3 regions of the Kitasatospora sp. NPDC059973 genome follow, and region 2 is predicted to be linked to each of the others. Evidence: predicted binding sites of a transcription regulator. Region 2 holds the regulator's gene; each other region holds the start of a gene.
What was found. Region 2 encodes HrcA, which represses chaperone genes, less so after heat shock. Its sites were predicted from a motif close to TTNGCACTCNGNNNNNCNGAGTGCNAA; they were not measured.
Positions count from the first base shown of each region.

Region 1: the regulator HrcA is predicted to act here: its motif matches at 2,087-2,113, upstream of groL (chaperonin GroEL).
Region 3: the regulator HrcA is predicted to act here: its motif matches at 3,073-3,099, upstream of ACFWA9_RS00955 (FmdB family zinc ribbon protein).

Region 1 covers NZ_JBHWUI010000107.1:3,507-7,933, forward strand. Annotated here, with positions in the region: gene thrC (threonine synthase) at 1-695, shown strand, start outside; gene ACFWA9_RS26025 (ubiquitin-like small modifier protein 1) at 758-1,036, shown strand; gene ACFWA9_RS26030 (cold-shock protein) at 1,640-1,843, shown strand; gene groL (chaperonin GroEL) at 2,270-3,892, shown strand; gene ACFWA9_RS26040 (hypothetical protein) at 3,993-4,358, shown strand.
Region 2 covers NZ_JBHWUI010000023.1:47,879-52,305, reverse strand. Annotated here, with positions in the region: gene ACFWA9_RS09275 (16S rRNA (uracil(1498)-N(3))-methyltransferase) at 1-522, opposite strand, end outside; gene dnaJ (molecular chaperone DnaJ) at 613-1,752, opposite strand; gene hrcA (heat-inducible transcriptional repressor HrcA) at 1,829-2,863, opposite strand; gene htpX (zinc metalloprotease HtpX) at 3,124-4,044, shown strand; gene ACFWA9_RS09255 (hypothetical protein) at 4,074-4,427, shown strand, end outside.
Region 3 covers NZ_JBHWUI010000002.1:44,524-48,950, reverse strand. Annotated here, with positions in the region: gene ACFWA9_RS00970 (sigma-70 family RNA polymerase sigma factor) at 355-1,326, shown strand; gene ACFWA9_RS00965 (hypothetical protein) at 1,451-1,720, shown strand; gene mscL (large conductance mechanosensitive channel protein MscL) at 1,731-2,150, opposite strand; gene ACFWA9_RS00955 (FmdB family zinc ribbon protein) at 2,723-3,061, opposite strand; gene ACFWA9_RS00950 (MFS transporter) at 3,325-4,427, opposite strand, start outside.

The DNA of each region.
Region 1 (4,427 bases), on a different contig from region 2:
ACGACGACGTGAACCGCTTCTGCTCGGAGCTGATCGGCGACCCGGCCGGTGAGGGCTGGGGCTTCGTCAACGTCAACCTGCGCCCGTACTACGGCGAGGGCTCCAAGACGCTGGCGTACGAGATCTGCGAGCAGCTCGGCTGGCGGCTGCCGGAGCAGATCGTCATCCCGATCGCCTCGGGCTCGCAGCTGACGAAGATCGACAAGGGCCTGCAGGAGCTGATCAAGCTGGGCCTGGTCGAGGACCGGCCCTACCGGATCTTCGGCGCCCAGGCGGCGGGCTGCTCGCCGGTGTCGGCGGCCTTCAAGGCCGGCCAGGACGTGATCCGGCCGGTCAAGCCGGACACCATCGCCAAGTCGCTGGCGATCGGCAACCCGGCCGACGGCCCCTACGTGCTGGACATCGCCCGGCGCACCGGCGGGGCGGTCGAGGACGTCACCGACGCCGAGGTGGTCGCCGCGATCAAGCTGCTGGCCCGGACCGAGGGCATCTTCGCCGAGACCGCGGGCGGGGTGACCGTCGGCGTGCTGAAGAAGCTGGTCGAGACCGGACAGCTGGATCCGGCCAAGGAGACCGTCGCGATCAACACCGGTGACGGCCTGAAGACGCTGGACGCCGTCTCCGACTCCGGGATGACCACCGTCATCCGCCCGACGCTGGCCTCGTTCCGCGACGCCGGCCTCGCGTCCGCCTGACCCGTCCGCAGCCCCCGCAGCCCGTACCGGCCGCCCGGCCGCACCGCCCGAGGAGATCCCCCATGAGCGCCACCGTCCGCATCCCGACCATCCTGCGCACCTACACCGGCGGCGCCGCCGAGGTGGCCGCCGAGGGCGCCACCCTGGGCGACGTCATCGCCGACCTGGAGCGGAACCACGCCGGGATCGCCGCCCGGATCCTGGACGACGCCGGCAAGCTGCGCCGGTTCGTCAACGTCTACGTCAACGACGACGACGTCCGGTTCGCCGAGGGCCTGGCCACCGAGATCAAGGACGGCGCGAGCGTTTCGATCATTCCCGCGGTGGCCGGCGGCTGCTGATCCGCCCCTTTCCGACCAGGCCTTTCACCGGCCGACCCGTTTTCGACCGGGCCGCCCGTGCGCACGGAATTCCGATCTCCGTACGCGCGGGCGGCCCGCCGCATTCCGGCGGGAATATTTCGCGGTCCGGGGGAGTAGAGTGTGGCTCGTCCGGGAAGAGGGCCGCCCCACCCCCCTCGCGCCGGTACTCGAACTCCGTCCGCGCCCGTACCGCCGGTGTCTGTCCGGCCGCTGAGACCGGCGCCGGGGCCGTGACCGTGAAACATGTCAGGCCGATGTCAGAATTCTCGAAGGCATTTGAGTAATTCGTCCGCTATGTCCGGCGTGAAATGCCGATTTCCTCCCGCTTTGGTCTGGCCTGTCCCCTGGCGGACCTAGGGAATTCCCAGCGGTTGACCCTGTTGCAGAGGGCGTCGATCCGGATACATTCAGCCGCGGTCGACGCAATCACCCGCTCACCGGAGGCCTTCCGGTGGTCTCCGCGGACGATTGTGGCGTGCACGGCTGCGCCCAGGGGGGGTTCCCCGGGCCGGCCTCAAACCAGACCCGGGCCCGCGACCTGCGGGCGCGTGAAGGGCCAGCACAGCACTAGGGGAGTTCGGAATGGCTCAGGGCACCGTCAAGTGGTTCAACGCGGAGAAGGGCTACGGCTTCATCGCGGTCGACGGTGGTGCGGACGTCTTCGTCCACTACAGCGCGATCCAGATGGACGGCTACCGCACCCTTGAGGAGGGCCAGCGGGTCGAGTTCGAGATCTCTCAGGGGCAGAAGGGCCCGCAGGCGGACATGGTCCGCGCCGCGGTCTGACCTTTCCGACCCCAGGAGTTCGGCTCGGCCCATTCGGCTGGTGCGCCTCTTGCTTCACGACGGGCCCGTACGACACATGTCGTACGGGCCCGTCGGCATGTCCGGCGGGGGCCCGCGCGGCGTCCGGCGCGGGGGTGCCGGACACCCCGGCGGCGGCCCGGCGGCGGCCCGCCGGGGGCTCGTCGGGGGCTCGCCGACGGCGGCCGCAGGGGGCGGACGCGGCTCGCGGGTTGGGCGATTGGGCTTGCACTCGCCTACCCGGAGTGCTAATCATTGGCGTTAGCACTCACAGTGTGAGAGTGACAGCGGACTGGGTCGGTGAGGCCCCCGGGAGCGGTAGGGGAAAGGACCCCCGCACACCAGGGCCGTCCGTCGCGGGCACCCCTTGGTCCGAGCAGTCGACCGTGTCCCGGAGGACCACTTCTGATGGCCAAGATCATCGCCTTTGATGAGGAAGCTCGCCGCGGCCTTGAGCGTGGCATGAACCAGCTCGCCGACGCGGTGAAGGTCACGCTCGGCCCCAAGGGCCGCAACGTCGTGCTGGAGAAGAAGTGGGGCGCCCCCACGATCACCAACGACGGTGTCTCCATCGCCAAGGAGATCGAGCTCGAGGACCCCTACGAGAAGATCGGCGCGGAGCTCGTCAAGGAGGTCGCCAAGAAGACCGACGACGTCGCGGGTGACGGCACCACCACCGCCACCGTGCTGGCCCAGGCGCTCGTTCGCGAGGGTCTGCGCAACGTCGCCGCCGGCGCCAACCCGATGGCCCTGAAGCGCGGTATCGAGAAGGCCGTCCAGGCCGTCTCGGACCAGCTGCTGGCCCAGGCCAAGGACGTGGAGACCAAGGAGCAGATCGCCTCCACCGCCTCCATCTCGGCCGCCGACACCCAGATCGGCGAGCTCATCGCCGAGGCCATGGACAAGGTCGGCAAGGAAGGCGTCATCACCGTCGAGGAGAGCAACACCTTCGGTCTGGAGCTCGAGCTCACCGAGGGCATGCGCTTCGACAAGGGCTACATCTCCGCCTACTTCGCCACCGACCTGGAGCGGATGGAGGCGACGTTCGAGGACCCGTACATCCTCATCGCCAACTCCAAGATCGGCTCGGTCAAGGACCTGCTCCCGCTGCTGGAGAAGGTCATGCAGAGCGGCAAGCCGCTCGTCATCATCGCCGAGGACGTCGAGGGCGAGGCCCTGTCGACCCTGGTCGTGAACAAGATCCGCGGCACCTTCAAGTCCGTCGCCGTCAAGGCCCCGGGCTTCGGCGACCGCCGCAAGGCCATGCTCGGCGACATCGCCATCCTCACCGGTGGCACCGTGATCTCCGAGGAGGTCGGCCTCAAGCTGGAGAACGCCGGCGTCGACCTGCTGGGCACCGCCCGCAAGGTGGTCATCACCAAGGACGAGACCACCATCGTCGACGGTGGCGGCGACAGCGACCAGGTCGCCGGCCGCGTGAACCAGATCCGTGCCGAGATCGAGAACAGCGACTCGGACTACGACCGCGAGAAGCTCCAGGAGCGCCTCGCCAAGCTGGCCGGCGGCGTGGCCGTCATCAAGGCCGGCGCGGCCACCGAGGTGGAGCTCAAGGAGCGCAAGCACCGCATCGAGGACGCCGTCCGCAACGCGAAGGCCGCCGTCGAGGAGGGCATCGTCGCCGGTGGTGGCGTCGCGCTGCTGCAGGCCGGTGTCGCGTTCGACAAGCTGGAGCTGGAGGGCGACGAGGCCACCGGTGCCAACATCGTCCGCGTGGCGCTGGAGGCCCCGATCAAGCAGATCGCGACCAACGCCGGCCTTGAGGGCGGTGTCGTGGTGGAGAAGGTGCGCAACCTCCCCGCCGGTCACGGCCTGAACGCCGCCACCAACACCTACGTCGACCTCATCGCCGAGGGCATCATCGACCCGGCGAAGGTCACCCGTTCCGCGCTGCAGAACGCCGCCTCCATCGCGGCGCTCTTCCTCACCACCGAGGCCGTCATCGCCGACAAGCCGGAGAAGGCCGCCGCGGCCGCCGGCGGCGGCATGCCGGGCGGTGACATGGACTTCTGATCCCCTCCGGGATCGGTCGTTTCCCGATCGCACGGGCGGTTCCCCTCGGGGAGCCGCCCGTGCGGCGTTGTGTCCGGCGCCGTTTTGGGACAATGGACGGATGGCTGCCACCGCTGATGACATCGAGACCGCCCTGCACAACGCGCGGGCGCTGATCCTGGCCGACCTGACCGCGCGGGACGTGGCGGACGCCGCCGTGGTGTCGCTGGTCGAGGACGCCGTGACGCACCGCCGGTGGTGGCTCGAGCAGTGGCCGGACGGCGCCGAGTACGTGCTCGGGCTGGTCGCCCAGGACGTCCAGGACGCACTGCTGGAGGCCTACGGCCGCTGGCCGCTCTGCACCTCGTGCGCGGCCGACGGGGACCCGCACGCGCTGGGCGTCGAGCCCGAGCTGGGGCCGGAGCCGCACTGGGTCTGCGGCAAGGCGGGGGCGGTGGTGGCGCCCGTCGGCCGGCTCGACGGCTGATCCTGCCCCGGCCCGGTTCCGGCGCTCCGTGCGCCGGGCCGGGCCTTCGCGCGTCCTGGGCGGACCCGG
Region 2 (4,427 bases):
CGCGGCGAGCGCGGCCCCGGCCAGGACGGGCGCCAGCTGGCGGGTGGTGGCGAGTTCGCGGACCTCGGGGAAGCGCAGCCGGCGGGACTGCTTGCCCGCCTCGCGGGCGGTGGAGCGCCACTTGGCGAGCGCCTTGGCACCGCGCTCGCCCTTCCACTGGGTGATGCAGCGGGAGGCGGCCCAGGGGATCACCACGTCCACGCCGACCTCGGTCATGGTCTCCACCGCCAGCTCGCCGCGGTCGCCCTTGGGCAGCGCCTGGACGACGACGATCCGCGGCGCCGGCTCGGCCTCCCGGCGGACCGCGGCGACCGTCACCTCGACGGCGTCCTTGCCGTGCACGGCCGTGACGGTGCCGTCGGCGCCCAGGCCGAGCCCGTCGGCCAGGGTCACCGCCTCGCCCGGCTCCAGCCGCTTCACGGCGGCGGCGTGCCGCCCCTCCGGGCCGTCCAGCCGGACCACCGCGCCGGGGGCGGCGGAGGCGAGCTGCGCGGTCTCGACGACGAACACGGGCGCGGTCATGGCGGTTCCTGGAGTGGGGGTGGGGGGACGGACGGGGGAACGACGGCGCCCGGTGACCCGCCGGGAGCGGGGCACCGGGCGCCGGTACGGTCAGCGGCCGTTGAAGGCGTCCTTCAGCCGGGAGAACAGCCCCTGCTGGCCCGGCGCGAACTGGCCGGAGGGCCGCTCCTCGCCGCGCAGCACCGCGAGCCGGCGCAGCAGGTCCTCCTGCTCGGGGTCGAGCTTGGTGGGCGTCTGCACCTCGACGTGCACTATCAAGTCGCCCCGGCCGCCGCCGCGCAGATGGGTGATGCCGCGGGCGTGCAGCGGGATCGACTGGCCGGACTGGGTGCCGGGCCGGATGTCGACCTCCTCCAGCCCGTCCAGGGTCTGCAGCGGCACCTGGGTGCCGAGCGAGGCGGCCGTCATCGGGATGGTGACCGTGCAGTGCAGGTCGTCGCCGCGGCGCTGGAAGGTCGGGTGGGTGCTCTCGGCGATCTCGACGTAGAGGTCGCCGGCCGGGCCGCCGCCGGGGCCGACCTCGCCCTCGCCGGCCAGCTGGATCCGGGTGCCGTTGTCGACACCGGCCGGGATCTTCACGGTCAGGGTGCGGCGGGCCCGCACGCGGCCGTCGCCGGCGCACTCCGGGCACGGGGTCGGCACGACGGTGCCGAAGCCCTGGCACTGCGGGCAGGGCCGGGAGGTCATGACCTGGCCCAGGAAGGACCGGGTGACCTGGGAGACCTCGCCCTTGCCGCGACACATGTCACAGGTCTGCGCGGAGGTGCCGGGGGCGGCGCCCTCGCCGCTGCACGTGGTGCAGGTGACGGCGGTGTCGACCTGGAGTTCCTTGGTGGTGCCGAACGCGGCCTCCTCCAGGGTGATCTCCAGCCGGATCATGGCGTCCTGGCCGCGCCGGGTGCGCGAGCGCGGGCCGCGCTGACCGGCGGCCGCGCCGAAGAACGCGTCCATGATGTCGGAGAAGCCGAACCCGGCCGCGCCCGCGCCGAAGCCGCCCGCGCCTCCCCCGTTGGGCGAGAGGGGATCCCCGCCGAGGTCGTAGACCTGCCGCTTCTGCGGGTCGGAGAGGACCTCGTAGGCGGCGTTGATCTCCTTGAACCGCTCCTGCGTCTTCGGGTCGGGGTTGACGTCCGGGTGCAGTTCGCGCGCCAGGCGCCGGAACGCCTTCTTGATCTCGTCCTGCCCCGCATCCCGTCGGACGCCGAGTACCGCGTAGTAGTCCGTGGCCACCAAATGCTCCGCTTGTTCCGCCTGTAGAAGTGCTTGCGACTGGTACCGGTGTCATCCGTGGGACACCGGTCGTTCCCTACGACTCGGCCAGGATCTGGCCCACGTACCGTGCCACCGCTCGCACCGCCCCCATTGTGCCCGGATAGTCCATCCGGGTCGGACCGATCACACCCAGTTTGGCCACGCTCTCGTCGCCCGAACCGTAACCGACCGAGACGACCGAGGTGGAATTGAGCCCTTCGTACGCGTTCTCCCGGCCGATCCGGACCGTCATCCCGGCGTCCGCCGTCTCACCCAGGAGGCGCAGCAGGACGACCTGCTCCTCCAGCGCCTCCAGCACCGGCTGGATGGTGAGCGGGAAGTCGTGGCCGAAGCGGGTCAGGTTGGCCGTGCCGGCCAGCATGATCCGCTCCTCGTTCTGCTCGGCGAGCGCCTCGAAGAGCGTCGCCAGGACGATGGTGACGGCCGGCCGGTCCACCGCCTCGAACATCGCCGGGAGCTCGTCCAGCAGCCCCGGCACGTCGGGCAGCCGGACGCCGACGGCCCTCGTGTTGATCTTGGCACGGAGGTCCGCGAGGACCACCTCGCCGACCGGACCCGGGCAGTCGACCATCCGCTGCTCGACCCGGCCGGTGTTGGTGATCAGGACCAGCATGACCTTGGCCGGAGCCAGCGCGACCAGCTCGATGTGGCGCACCGTGGAGCGGGAGAGCGAGGGGTACTGGACCACCGCCACCTGCCGGGTGAGCTGGGCGAGCAGCCGGACCGTGCGGGCGACCACGTCGTCCAGGTCCACCGCGCCGTCCAGGAAGTGCCGGATCGCCCGCCGCTCGGGCGCGCTCATCGGCTTGACCTCGGCGAGCCGGTCGACGAAGAGGCGGTACCCCTTGTCGGTGGGGATCCGCCCGGCGCTGGTGTGCGGCTGGTGGATGAAGCCGTCCTCCTCCAGCGCGGCCATGTCGTTGCGGACGGTGGCCGGGGAGACCCCGAGGTTGTGGCGTTCGACGAGAGCCTTGGAGCCGACCGGCTCCTCGGTGCCCACGTAGTCCTGGACGATGGCGCGGAGCACGGCGAGCTTGCGTTCGTCGAGCTGGCGGACCTCACCGGCCATGGGGCACGCACCTCCCTCTTCGCACGTTGTCCGTGGTGACGTGTGTCGTTCCGGCATGGTGCGGTCCGCCGGGCGGACCGCGGCCTTTGGCACTCTGAACAGAGGAGTGCCAGAACCGTACCTGCCAGTGTAAGGCCCGGGTCCGACGGCAGGAACGGCACCGCCGGGGTGATCCTGCCCGCATCGCGCGGCGCGCGGGTGATGCCGCGGGACCGGCCGGGTGGCAGCATCGATAGCGAACGGCGAACGGAGGACCAGCGATGTCGACCTCGGGCCAGCCCACCCGCTTCGCCCCGGACCGCGGCCTGACCGGCCGGATGGTCGGGACCATGTTCGTGATCGGGCTCCTGTACGTGGGTTTCACCGGCCTGCTGATCGCGCTGCTGCGCGGCGCCTGGCCACTGATCGTGCTGATCTCCGGCGGGCTGTTCGTGGCGCAGTTCTGGTTCAGCGACAAGATCACCGAACGGGCGATGGGCGCCCACCGGGTGACCCCGGAGCAGTACCCCCAGCTGCACGGCACCGTCGACCGGCTCTGCGCCCTCGCCGACATGCCCAAACCCCGGGTGGCGGTCGCCGACAACGACATGCCGAACGCCTTCGCGACCGGCCGCAACCCGCAGAACGCGGTGGTCTGCGTCACCACCGGGCTGCTGCGGCGGCTGGAACCGGAGGAACTGGAGGGCGTCCTGGCGCACGAGCTGTCGCACGTCGCCCACCGGGACGTCGCGGTGATGACCATCGCCGGCTTCCTCGGCGTACTGGCCGGGGCGATGACCCGGATCGCGATGTACGGCGGCTTCATGGGCGGCGGCCGCAACAGCAACGACTCCAACGCCGCGATCGCCGCGCTGGTCATCCCGCTGGTGTCGGTGGTGGTCTACGCGATCAGCTTCCTGCTGACCCGGCTGCTCTCCCGCTACCGGGAGCTGGCCGCCGACCGGGCCGCCGCCCAGCTCACCGGCCGGCCCAGCGCACTGGCCTCGGCGCTCACCAAGGTGACCGGCCAGATCGCCGCGATCCCGACCAAGGACCTGCGCCAGGCCCAGCCGTACAACGCCTTCTACTTCGCCCCCGCGCTGAGCGCCCGGGAGGCCGCCTCGCAGCTGTTCTCCACCCACCCCTCGCTGGAGAAGCGGCTGGAGCAGCTGGCGAAGATCTCCACCCAGCTCGGCCGCTGAGCCGACGACCCGCCCCGGAGGGGACCGCCGTGGGAATCCTGAACGCACTGTTCGGCCGCACCAAGCCCGTCCGGCCCGACCTCGACCAGCTGTTCGGCGTGCCCTCGGCCGCGCTGACCCTGGAGGCGGCGGCCGGCTTCCGGCCGACCGGCGTCGGGTCGGTCTGCTTCTCCTCGGTCGAGGGCGGCGCCTTCGTCGAGGTCGAGCGGCAGGTCCGGGCCCTGCTGGACGCCGACACCGAGCGCGGCGGCGTCCCGGTGGAGGCCTCCAAGGACGCCTACGGCTACTCCTGGCTGCTCGCCCGGCACACCCCCGAGGAGCTGCCGGAGCTGGTCAACGACCTGCACGCGGTCAACAGCGAGCTGGAGGGGAACGGCTTCGGC
Region 3 (4,427 bases), on a different contig from region 2:
CGGGTTCTCCGGAGTGAAGGGTCCGCAAAGGAGTGCGTCGACGGCCCCGGCATGGGCGGCCGCGCAGCGGCAAGGCGCCGGAGGGCCGCACCCGCGGTCCCGCCGACCGCATTCGGTGGACCGCGCCGCGTGGACCGCCCGGCCGACACCTGTGGTGCCGGCCCGGTCACGCTCCGTCCAGGGGCGCGGTGAAAACCGGCAGCATACTGCATCGGCGGAAGAATCTGAGCGACTTGGGAATGTTGTCCGGAATCTGTTCGTTGGATCGTTACGTGTGAGCCCCGCGGGGCCCGCATTCTTGCCCTCTTGGGGGCAGGCAGGCAGACCTCGGCAATTCCAGCAAAGGGAGCAAGCATGGCCACCCGTGCCGTCGTTCGCGACAGGGCCGACCGGACTCGCGCGGCCCGCCCGACCAACCTTGAGGCCGACCGTGACCTGGTCGGTATGTATCTCGACGAGATCGCCAGGACGCCCCTGCTCGATGCCGCCGAGGAGGTCGAGCTCTCGCTGCGGATCGAGGCCGGTGTGTACGCCCAGCACCTGCTGGAGGAGGCGGAGCTCCCCAAGGGTGTGAAGCGTGAGGAGCTGGAGGCGATAGCCGAGGACGCCGAGCGCGCCAAGGACGTCTTCATCCGCTCCAACCTCCGGCTGGTCGTCGCCGTCGCGCGGCGTTACCCGCGCAGCGGCCTTCCGTTGCTCGACCTCATCCAGGAGGGCAACGCCGGCCTGGTGCGGGCGGTGGAGAAGTTCGACTACGCCAAGGGTTTCAAGTTCTCCACCTATGCCACCTGGTGGATCCGGCAGGCGATCACCCGGTCCATCGCGGACCAGTCGCGCACCATCCGGCTGCCCGTCCACCTGGTCGAGGAGCTGGGCCGGATCCGGCGCGTCCAGCGGGAGAAGTCCAAGGAGCTGGGCCGTGAGCCGGAGCCGGCCGAGATCGCGGCCGAGCTGGACACCACCGAGGCGCGGATCAAGGACGTCCTGGACTGGGCGCGTGACCCGGTGAGCCTCAACATGTCCGTCGACGACGAGGGCGAGACCCAGTTCGGCGACCTGGTCGAGGACACCGGGGCGACGTCCCCGGAGGACGCCGTGATGGTCATGCTCCGCCGCGAGGAGCTGGACGGTCTGATCGGGCGCCTGGACGACCGGACGGCCTCGATCATCCGGTCGCGCTACGGGATGGAGGACGGCCGTGAGCGGACGCTCACCGAGGTGGGCAAGCAGCACGGGCTGACGCGGGAGCGGATCCGCCAGATCGAGAAGCACGCGCTGGCCGAGCTGAAGCGGATCGCCGACCACGCGGGCTTCGAAGCCGCCTGACGGCCTCCCCGCCGCGACCTCGCCGTCGGACCGGGGCCCCGGGTGCGGAATCGCTCCGCACCGGGGCTCTCGCGCGTCCTCGGCGGCGGTCGGCGCGGGCACGAGGAGCTTCTAGGCTGGAGGAGTGGACGATGTGCGAGACGGAGGCGGGCCGGTGACCGAGCGGGAGCCCAGGCAGGACGACGGGGACGGGGCGGACGTCGCGGAGGCCGTGAAGGCGTCCAAGGACCCCAAGGCCGCGACGAAGGCCCGGCTGGTCTTCCGGGACCCGCTGGACCAGCGGTCCAGTGATGACACCGACGCCGGCTGGGGCGGGCGCCCGGCAGCGGGGGAGAGTGGTGGACGGGGACTGGACTGGTACCTGAGCCAGCGCCCGCCGCACCACGGCGGCTGACGGGGCGTGCTCAGCGCTGCTGCGTGACCAGCGCGTCGCGGATCTCGGTCAGCAGCAGGACCTCCTTGGCCTCGGCCTCCGCCTGGACCTCGGCGAGGCTCTTGCGCCGGGCGGCGAACCTGGTCATCGGCAGGATCAGGCAGAAGTAGACGACGGCCGCGGTGATGACGAACTGCAGGAGGGCGCTCAGCACCGAGCCCCACAGGATGAGGATCCCGGACGTGACCTCGCCGGTCGCGCTCAGCTCGCAGGGGCCCTTGAGGCAGGAACTGTAGGCGCCCAGGTCCTTGGCTCCGAAGGCGCCGACGATCGGGTTGATCACGCCCTTGACGAAGGCGTTGATGATGTTGGTGAACGCCGCGCCGATGACGACGGCGACGGCGAGCTCGACGACGTTTCCGCGCAGCAGGAATTCCTTGAAGCCTTTCATGCCGCGTGAACGACGAAGTCGTCGTCCGGTCACGGGTGATCTTCGAGGGGCCCCGATTGACAACCCGATCGGCCGACCGAGGCGGCGCCCGGCGGGGAGAGACCCGCCCGCGCGGGCCCGACGGCCAGCGCGGCCGACAGGGCGACCAGCAGCAGGGCGGGCACCCCGAACCGGTGCCGGGCGGCCCGGCGGAGCCGGTGGAGGCGGCCACCGCCACGCCGGATCGGCGTGAAGGGCGGCACCTCCCGCCGGGGCGGAACGGCCGGCGCGGGGAGCGGCGGGAACCGTGAGGGGAGGCTCGTGGTCGACATGGGCACCACCGGTGGTCGCAGGGCGCCGGCCCGGGGTGCGGGCCGGCTCTTCCGACGCACACTCTGGGCGGCCCAGGGGTCGGGTGGAAGGGCTGTCCCCAGACCTGTGGACAACTCGGCCCTGTGGACAACTCCGTACACCCGAACGGGGTAGTGGGCCCATGGGCGGTTGACCGCGAGCGGCCTGCCCCCCGCCCGGGCACGCGAAAGGCCCGGGGGCCGCGCGATGGCGCGGGCCCACGGGCCTTGCGAAGTCTGGTCTCAGCCGGCGGGCTTCGCCGCCGGAGCCGAGCTCGCGGCAGCGGTCGAGCCGCCCGAGGACGACGAGGACGAGGTCGAAGCAGCCGACGACGAGCCGGACGAGGACGAACCCGACGAGGTCGAGTTCGACGACGAGCCGGTGCCCACCGAGCTGGTGGACGAGGAGCGGCTGTCGGTCCGGTAGAAGCCGGAGCCCTTGAAGACCACACCCACGGCCGAGAAGACCTTGCGGAGCCGTCCCTGGCAGTCGGGGCACGTGGTCAGCGCCTCGTCGGTGAACTTCTGCACCGCCTCCAGGCCGTTGCCGCACTCGGTGCACTGGTACTGGTACGTGGGCACTTGTCTTCCTCCTGGCACTCTCGCCTGATGAGTGCTAACGATGGTCAATGATGCGGCATTCCGCTGGATCAGTCCAGCGACTCGAATGTGAGATGAGCCGGGGGCGCGCCGAAGCACCCGTTCCGGCGCCCGCCGGACGCCGGCCGCCGAGGGCCACCGCTCCGGCCCGGACCCGCCGCCCGACGCGGCCCGCCCCCGAGCCGCCCGGGCCCCCGGGCCCCCGGGCCACCCCGACCCGGCCCGCCGCCCCCGAGCCCCGCCGCTCAGCCCTTCGCCGCCCCGACCAGCTGCGGAGCCGAGCCCCGCTCGTTCGCGCCCGCGACCACCGTGCTCGCCGCGCCCGGCGCGATCAGCAGGTGCCGCAGCGCGACCAGCGCGACCAGGCCGAGCCCGGCACCGGCCATCGGCACCAGGAACCCGGCCGACGGCCCGTGTCCGTCGATCAGCCGTCCGGCGACCGTGGACCCGGCCGCCAGGCCCAGCCCGATCGCACCGGTCAGCCAGGTGAAGGCCTCGGTCTTGGCGCCGTCCGCGACCAGCGTCTCGACCAGGGTGTACCCGGTGATCAGCGTCGGTGCGATGGCCAGGCCGCAGACCAGCCCGGCGACGGACAGCGCGACCAGGTTGGGCATCGCCCAGAGCGTCGAGCAGCCCACGACCAGCAGCGCGTAGCTGGCCAGCATCCGGTGCCGGGCGGCCCGGCGCCAGGCGACCATGCCGTACAGCACGCCGGCCAGCATCGAGCCGCCGGCGAAGATCCCGTACACGGTGCCGTTGGCGCCGGGCTGGCCGACCGACTCGGTGAACGCGGTGACCGACACCTGCATGGCGCCGAAGACGGTGCCGACGCCCAGGAACGCGCCGGCCAGCAGCCGGACGCCGGGGGAGGAGAGCGCGGAGACCCGGCGGACGCCGGGCTGGTGCGGGTGCCGGGCCGGCGCGGTGCGCCGCTGGGCGGCGAAGGCCAGTCCGCCGACCACGGTCAGCGCGGCCTCGGCGATCAGCCCGGCGGCGGGCGTGACCGAGGTGGCGATGGCGCCGGCGAGCACCGGGCCGATCACGAAGGTGAACTCGTCCGTCACGGACTCGAAGGCGAAGGCGGTGTTGAGCTTGGCGGCCGACAGCGCGGATGCCGAGCGCCCGCCGGCCGCACCCTCGGCGGAGAGCTTGGCGACCCAGCGGGACCGGACCATCGCGCCGACCTGCGGCACGCTGGCGCCGGCGGGGGCGGCGGCGAGGAAGAGGGTCCAGACCGGGGCGTGGCCCAGGGCCAGCGCGATCAGCGCGCCGACCGAGACCGCGTGCACGATCACGGTCGGGACGAGCACGGCGGCCTGGCCGTAGCGGTCGGCCAGCCGGCCGGTCT